One region of the Gordonia sp. G4 genome, then DNA from elsewhere that is predicted to be linked to it. Evidence: predicted binding sites of a transcription regulator. Region 1 holds the regulator's gene; the other holds the start of a gene.
What was found. The regulator LexA, encoded in region 1, represses DNA repair genes until DNA is damaged. The targets are predictions, from matches to a motif close to CGAACANNTGTTCG.

Region 1 (3,723 bases):
TCCGACGAGAAGGGACGCACGCGAGGCGTCTTCGCCGTCGACGCTGCGACTCCCGAGACCCGCGACCGGCTGCTGCGTCGCGGCATCGTCGCCCTCCTCGATCTGGCGATACCACCGCTGCACAAGCGAATCGCGGGATCCCTGGGCCCGGCGGCCCGACTCGCCCTGAGCCAGAGCCCGTATGCGGACACCGAGGCGCTGCTCGCCGACTGCACACGACGGGCCATCCGGGACACCGTCGCCGGCGTCGACGACGCCGAGCTGACGGCTCTTCGCTCACCACAGGCATTTTCGGGCTTCCTGGAGCGTATCCGGCCACGGATCACCGAGGCCGCACCGGACTACTTCTCGCTCGCCGTCGCGGCGCTCGAACGAATGGCGCCGGTCCGGGCGGCGATCGACCGGCACGCCGGTTCGCTGGCCGCCGACGACGTCGCCGAGCAGATCGACCACCTCGTGTTCGACGGATTCGTCGCAGCCACCGCCCGACGGCACCTGGAGAACCTGCCGCGCTACCTCGAAGGTGCGCAGGCACGTCTGGAGGCGCTGCCCGGGTCGGCATCGCGCGACCAGGCCGGTGTGGCGGTCATCGATCGAGTAGTCGAACGGTGGGCCCAACGACTCGAACAGGTGCCGGAACACCGACGGGCGATCGTCGACGACGAAGCGCAGTGGCTTGTCGAGGAACTACGCGTGGGATTGTTCGCCCAGCGTCTCGGTACCGCGTTTCCCGTCTCGGAGAAACGGGTCCTACGAGCTCTGGACCGGCTCGGCTGAGACGGTGTCGGCCCGCCCGCCGGACGCCGACTTCAGGTCGTCGATCTCGCGCTGGAAATCCTCCACCGAGTCGAACGACCGGTACACCGAGGCGAACCGCAGGTACGCCACTTCGTCGAGATCGCGGAGCGGACCCAGGATCGCCAGACCGACCTCGTTGCTGGGGATCTCGGCCGATCCGCTGGCGCGCACGGTGTCCTCCACCTGCTGGGCGAGCTGGGCGAGTGCGTCCTCGGCGACGTGTCGGCCCTGACAGGCGCGTCGGACACCGCGCATCACCTTCTCGCGACTGAACGGCTCGGTCACACCGTTGCGTTTGACCACGGCGAGCACGGCGCTCTCCACGGTCGAGAAACGGCGGCCGCACTCCACGCACGAGCGGCGGCGTCGGATGGCCTGCCCTTCGTCTGCGACACGCGAGTCGATGACCTTGGTGTCGTCGTTCTTGCAGAAGGGGCAGCGCATCGTGTCCTCACGCAGGTCGCGGGACGCTGGAACGCACCGAATCCGTGCGCCCCGCCGCTTCTCGGCCGGCCCCTGTGACATCGAGGATACCGCCCGGCCTCAGCGGTACCGGGGGGTGAGCAGGGGCTGGCCCACCTGCAGCGCACTCGTGGGCAGATCGTTCATCGCGACGATCTCGTCGATCACGATCTCGCGCGGCATCTCCGGCGCCACCCGGCCGGCGATCGTGCTCAGGGAGTCCCCCGCGCGCACGTGGACGACCTCCGCACTCACGGCGGCAGGGGTCATCGAGTCCGAGTAGTTCTGGCCGACGACGCCGAACACCCACACGACGAACGCCAGCCCGACGCCGGCGAGGACCGCCACCGCGGTGCGGCGACGGCGACGGAACACCGCGGCATCCGGCGCGAGAGGGCCCCGGCCCCTGGACCCCACCGCCGAGCCGCAGCTCGTGGCGCCGACACGCGGGGTCAGCGGTGACCCGCCCGCCGGACGGTTGCCTGCCGGCCGGTTGTCGACCGGGCGGCGACCGTCGGACAGCGGGGCACGGGTCCGGACGCGATCGGCGCGATCGGTACGCGCCCGAACGGTGTCGGGACGGTCGGTACGGACGGGAGCGACGAGAGTGTCGGTGCGCATGGTGCCCTCCGAGTGTTCGGTGCGAGATCCTCTGGGTGAGATCTTCTGGTGTGGTGTGTGGTGCTGTCGGTGTTCGAACTTCGATCAGGTGTTCGATGCACTGATGTTCGAATTTGTAGCACGGCGCACCGACAAAGTCTCGCGACACATCGAACAAATGTTTGAGGTGAGGGTCGCACTCCGCTAGGCTCGGACCCGGCTGAACATCCCCACCGGACATCCCACGGGCCATCTACCTGCACGTTCCGAAGACGAGAGGAACTGAACATGAGTGACACCGGCGACAGGCGCGGCCGAGCGCGGGGAGTCGACGACGAGGCCCCGATCGACGTCGCCGCCGCCGAGGCCTCACTCACCCCGCGACAGCTCGGGGTCCTGGAGGTGATCCGCCGCTCGGTTCGCGAGCGCGGTTATCCGCCCAGCATCCGCGAGATCGGCGACGAGGTCGGGCTCGCCTCGACATCGTCGGTCGCCCACCAGCTGCGAACGCTGGAACGCAAGGGCCTGCTCAAGCGAGATGCGAACCGGCCCCGCGCGGTCAACATCGCCCCGAGCGAGCCGCCGTCGCCGGAGACCCCCTCGGCCGGTCAACTACCCGAGCCGACCTTCGTGCCGGTCCTCGGTCGTATCGCGGCCGGTGGTCCGATCCTGGCCGAGGAGGCGGTCGAGGACGTGTTCCCGCTTCCTCGCGAGCTGGTCGGCGAGGGCTCGCTGTTCCTGCTGCGCGTCGTGGGCGAATCGATGATCGACGCGGCCATCTGTGACGGCGACTGGGTGGTGGTCCGGCAGCAGAACGTCGCCGACAACGGCGACATCGTCGCGGCGATGATCGACGGCGAGGCCACGGTGAAGACCTTCAAGCGTCAGGGCGCCAACGTGTGGCTGATGCCGCACAACGAACTGTTCGATCCCATCCCGGGCAACGACGCCGTGATCCTCGGCAAGGTCGTCACCGTGATGCGGCGAATCTGACCTCTCCGCCGACCGAACGGTCGAGCACTGCCGCGGCCGCTTCGCGCGCCGCGGCAGGATCGGACGTGGCCAGCGCGGCGTCGGCGGCAGCACGGCAGTCCTGTGTGGTCACCGCACCGAGCCTGGCCCCCACCGCGGCGGCCGCGGCGGGCGCACTGGACAGCGAGGTCACCCCGAGACCCACGAGGACGCAGGCGAGATTCGGATCGGCGGCCGCCTCACCGCAGACCCCGACCGGCTTTCCCTGTCGGACACCCGCGGCGGCAACACCCGCGATCAGGCTGAGCACGGCGGGTTGCCACGGGTCGGTCAGCCCGGCGAGATCGGCCGACATCCGATCGGCCGCCATCGTGTACTGCGTCAGATCGTTGGTACCGATGGACACGAAGTCCACCTCCGCGAGCACGGCCTCGGCGAGGATCGCCGCCGCGGGCACCTCGATCATGACCCCCGCGACCAGACCCCGACCCCGGACCTCCGCGGCGAACACCCGCGCCTCCGCCGGCGAGGCGATCATCGGCGCCATGACCCACGGCGCGACCTTCGAGCCGACGGCGGCCAGCGCGATCGCGTCGAGCTGATGTGCGCGGATCTCGGGATGCGCCAGGGCGATTCGATCCCCACGGACCCCCAGCGCCGGATTGGACTCGTCGGGATGCGTCACGAAGCGGAGCGGTTTGTCCGAGCCGGCGTCGAGGGTGCGTATCACCACCTTCCGCCCGTCGAAAGCACCGAGGACCTCACGGTAGATCCCGGCCTGCTCGTCCACCGACGGTTCGTCTGCGCGTTCGAGGAAGGCGAGTTCGGTGCGGAAGAGTCCGACACCCTCGACGGGGTGTCCGGCCGCGGCCCGTGCCGACGATCCGTCGG
Region 2 (3,723 bases), 1.9 Mb from region 1:
GGAGGCCACCGGCACCCCCGACGACGACCTCACCGCCAACGGCAAGGAACGGCTCTCGCGGGTCGACGACGACGGGGTGACCTTCAAGTCGCACCTCGACGGGTCGGCCCACCGGTTCACGCCGGAGGTGTCGATGCAGATCCAGCACCAGCTCGGGGCAGACATCATCTTCGCCTTCGACGAGCTGACCACGCTGATGAACACCCGCGAGTACCAGGTCAATTCGCTGGAGCGGACCCGCCTGTGGGCGATCCGGTGCCTCGACGAACACAACCGGTTGAGTGTCGAGCGCGCTCATCGTCCCCAGCAGTCGCTGTGGGGTGTCATCCAGGGCGCCCAGTACGAGGACCTTCGTCGCAAGGCGGCCCGCGATCTCGTCGCGTTGAGCGAGGCGGACCGCGCGGTCGGCGGAAAGGGTTTCGGTGGCTACGGCATCGGCGGGGCGCTCGAGAAGGACAACCTCGGTACGATCGTCGGCTGGGTGAACGACGAGCTCCCCGAGGACTCGCCGAAACACCTGCTCGGGATCAGTGAACCCGACGACATCTTCACCGCCATCGAGAACGGCGTGGACACCTTCGACTGCGTGTCGCCGACCCGGGTCGCCCGCAACGGTGCGATCTATTCACTCGACGGTCGATACAACGTCACCAATGCCAAGTACCGCAGCGACTTCCGGCCGCTCGACCCCGAGATCGAGAACTACACGTCGCAATACAGCCGGGCCTACCTGCACCATCTGTTCAAGGCCAAGGAGGGGTTGGGCGCAACCCTGGCGACATTGCACAACGTGTCCTTCATCGTCACCCTCGTCGACCGTGCCCGCGAAGCCATCGAGAACGGCACCTACACCGAGTACCGCGACGAGTTCCTGCGCCGCTACTACGGAGCTTCCCGGAATTCATGACCTCGCCCACCGCGTCGGTGTTGTCGTGACCGGCGGTGTCTAGAAGGGTGGCGGGTTGGCGTCGTTCCAGCGCTTCTCGGCGCGCTGTTGGCGTCGGAAGTCGTTGGTGCGCAACTGGTTCAGTGTGTCGCGTGCCGGGTGGTCGGGAGGCCGGCCGGGAGCGAGCCGGTTGAACAGGTCGCGTCCGTTGTAGGCGTTGCCGACGAACATGTGGCCGGTGGGTGTGGTGAACCAGGCCGTCAGGAACTCGTCCTGGTGGTCCTGCCAGCTGGTGAAGGTCTTGATCCGGTGGTGAAACCGGCACAGCGGTTTGAGGTTGCGCGCTTCGGTGCGGCCACCGCGACGTGGGTCGGTGTGGTCGAACGGATCGGTGTGGTCGAGGTCGATCTGCCACACCGGCGCATTGCAGCCCGGGAAGGTGCAGCACAACTCGCCCGCCCGCACCAAAGCCTGGAGCTTTCTCGACGGGGTGTACCGGGTCACTGAACTGTTTGCGGCGGGTCCCGGTGGCGCGTCGGGGTCGGCGGGGGTGGGCTGGATGTAGGTGCGTCGGGCTTCGGCGAGCAGCCGGCGGGCGGTGTCGGCGTCGATGATGCCGTGCCGGTCGAGGAACGCGGGGTCGTCGTCGAGGCCGATCAGCGTCGACAGGTTCACCACGATGTGGAAGGTCGCGCGCGGAGCGTGCGGCGGGGACGACGAAGCGGCCGGCTCGTGCGGCTCGGCGACGATCGCGTCGACGGCTGGTGCGTCGGCGAGAGTGTCGGTGTCGCCCCTGGTTTCGTCGAGCTCCTGTCCCGCAGTGGTGTCGGGTTCGGCTGCGGCAGCGTCGCAGTCGGCGCAGCGGCATGTCAGGGCGACTTCGCCGCGGGCGAGTGCTTTGAGGGCGTCGGCGCGTCGCATGGGCAGGGTGCGCGGGTCCCCGGGGTGCACCGCTGCGGCCATCGCTGAGAGGCGGGCGTTGAATTCGGCGGCGTCGGCGTCGGGCAAGGTACCCGAGATCCGGGATTGGCCGGGGGTGAACCGATCCGGGGTGATCGACACGTTGCGGTCGGCGTTCACCCGCTCTTTGCGTCGCCGGAGCGCATCAGGTGCCCACGCGGCGACGATGGCGTCGACCATGGCGGTGAAGCGTGCTGTGGACATGGGTGCGCGGGCGAAGATCGCCTCGGCGAGGTGGGCGTCCACTGTTTGCATCTCGTCGGCGTCGGTGATCAGGTCGGTGCGTTTGAGTGCGATGAGGAAGCGGCGCTTGTCGATTCGTCCGCAGGCCAAGGCATGTCCGGTGAAGGACAGTCGGTAGCGCAGGGCGTCACCGGCCATGATGAGGTCTTTCGCCTCGGCCGGGGTCACTGCGAGGGTGGCGCCGACTTCGGCGATGGCCTGCTCGAGCCCGTCCGGCCCGAACTGTTCGTAGGGGTCCTCACCGGCGGCCACCTGCGCCGACAACGCGTCGAACGCTTCGAGGGAGTCGAGTTCACCGCTGTGCACCTCGGCGCGCCGCTGGGCGTAGTCCATCGCACGTTCGTCGTGAATGAGGCTGGCCACGGTCATCATCCGATGCGCCGCCGACGCAGCCAGTCCCGCACAGTGATTCAGAACCTCGACGAGTTCGGCGGCAGAAAGCTCATTGTCGGCGCGCAGGCGCGGTTCGACGGAATCGCGTGATGCATCCACCGATGTGGTGGATTCCGCCCCCGCCCCCGATGACATAAATCCACTTTACTCGAATATACGTTCGAGTCAAGCGGTTTCTACCCCGAATCTCGCCCGGGGCCCATCGGGCGTGGATTTAGGCCAACCAGGTTGGCCATCCTGAGGGTAGCCCGGTTGGCCATAGCGTGCTCTCCATGCTGTCTACTCCGAACCACAGCATCCCTACACCGCAATTTGTTGCGATCAGCAGGGCGACCCACAGGTTGATGCGCCGCGAGAGATAAGCCACTGCGGCAATCCCGGGAATGGTGCAGGAGATCACGATCGAAAGCTCGAATGGAGGATGAAGTCGGCGCCGTACGCGAAACCACTGGAGTTACCGTCTGCACACTTGTCCCGGACAGCCTCATTGATCTCAAAGTTAATGATCCCGAGAGGGATTCCAATTGCGAAGGCCATCATCCACAGGGGAAGCCAGTGGGTCCTCGGCGTGCGCTGGATGCCGGGAGTCATCGGTGCCGGGCCTGGCCTGTGCTGTCGCCGTTTAGTTGTGCTCGTTCGATGTGCGGTCGATCACTCGGGTGATCTTATTGTTGACGTCGGCTTGGGTCAGGTCGGTGCCGTATTGCTGGGAGAGTTCGATTCCGGCTCTCATTTAGATGTCGTCTCCGCCGTCATGGGCCCCTGTGTAGGTGGGCACGCTGATACACGGCCAGCCGGCACCGTATTGGGCGCGCATCTGATCACATGGCGGGTCGGCGTGTGCCGTCGAAGAAGATCCGGTGAGTCCGGCTGCAGCGGGCATGGTCGCGCCGATGAGTGTGCCTGCCAGGGCGAGAAGTGCTGCCGCGGTGCGGACGCGGCATGTTGAGGTGTGGCTGGTGGGGGTGTGGGTCACTGGTTGCCGACGACTCTCGCGAGTATGGCGTCGGCGCCGGTCCAGAACCAGCGGCCGGCGATCGACATGAGGAAGAAGAAGCCGAGGTACACCGGGATCTGTCCCCATCGGTCGGCCCACTCGCCCAGGCGGTGGAGGTTGGCCGCGGCGGTGATCAGCAGCACGCAATTGGCGACGAACAACACGCCCCTGATCACCACAGAGCGCCGAGTTGACCTGTCAGCGGGCTGGTCCGGCGGAGGGGTGGTGGCATGTCGTGGTGTTC

Region 2: AC3B5T_RS08910 (HNH endonuclease signature motif containing protein) is a predicted target of LexA. The motif match lies at 2,632-2,645, and genes of this name have one in related genera.

Annotation. Positions count from the first base shown of each region.
Region 1 is NZ_CM173442.1:3,932,804-3,936,526, reverse strand. It holds gene hrpA (ATP-dependent RNA helicase HrpA) at 1-777, shown strand, start outside; gene nrdR (transcriptional regulator NrdR) at 751-1,242, opposite strand; gene AC3B5T_RS17695 (LysM peptidoglycan-binding domain-containing protein) at 1,342-1,881, opposite strand; gene lexA (transcriptional repressor LexA) at 2,149-2,853, shown strand; gene AC3B5T_RS17685 (phosphoenolpyruvate--protein phosphotransferase) at 2,831-3,723, opposite strand, start outside.
Region 2 is NZ_CM173442.1:2,022,563-2,026,285, forward strand. It holds gene tgt (tRNA guanosine(34) transglycosylase Tgt) at 1-907, shown strand, start outside; gene AC3B5T_RS08910 (HNH endonuclease signature motif containing protein) at 947-2,617, opposite strand; gene AC3B5T_RS08915 (hypothetical protein) at 3,455-3,658, opposite strand.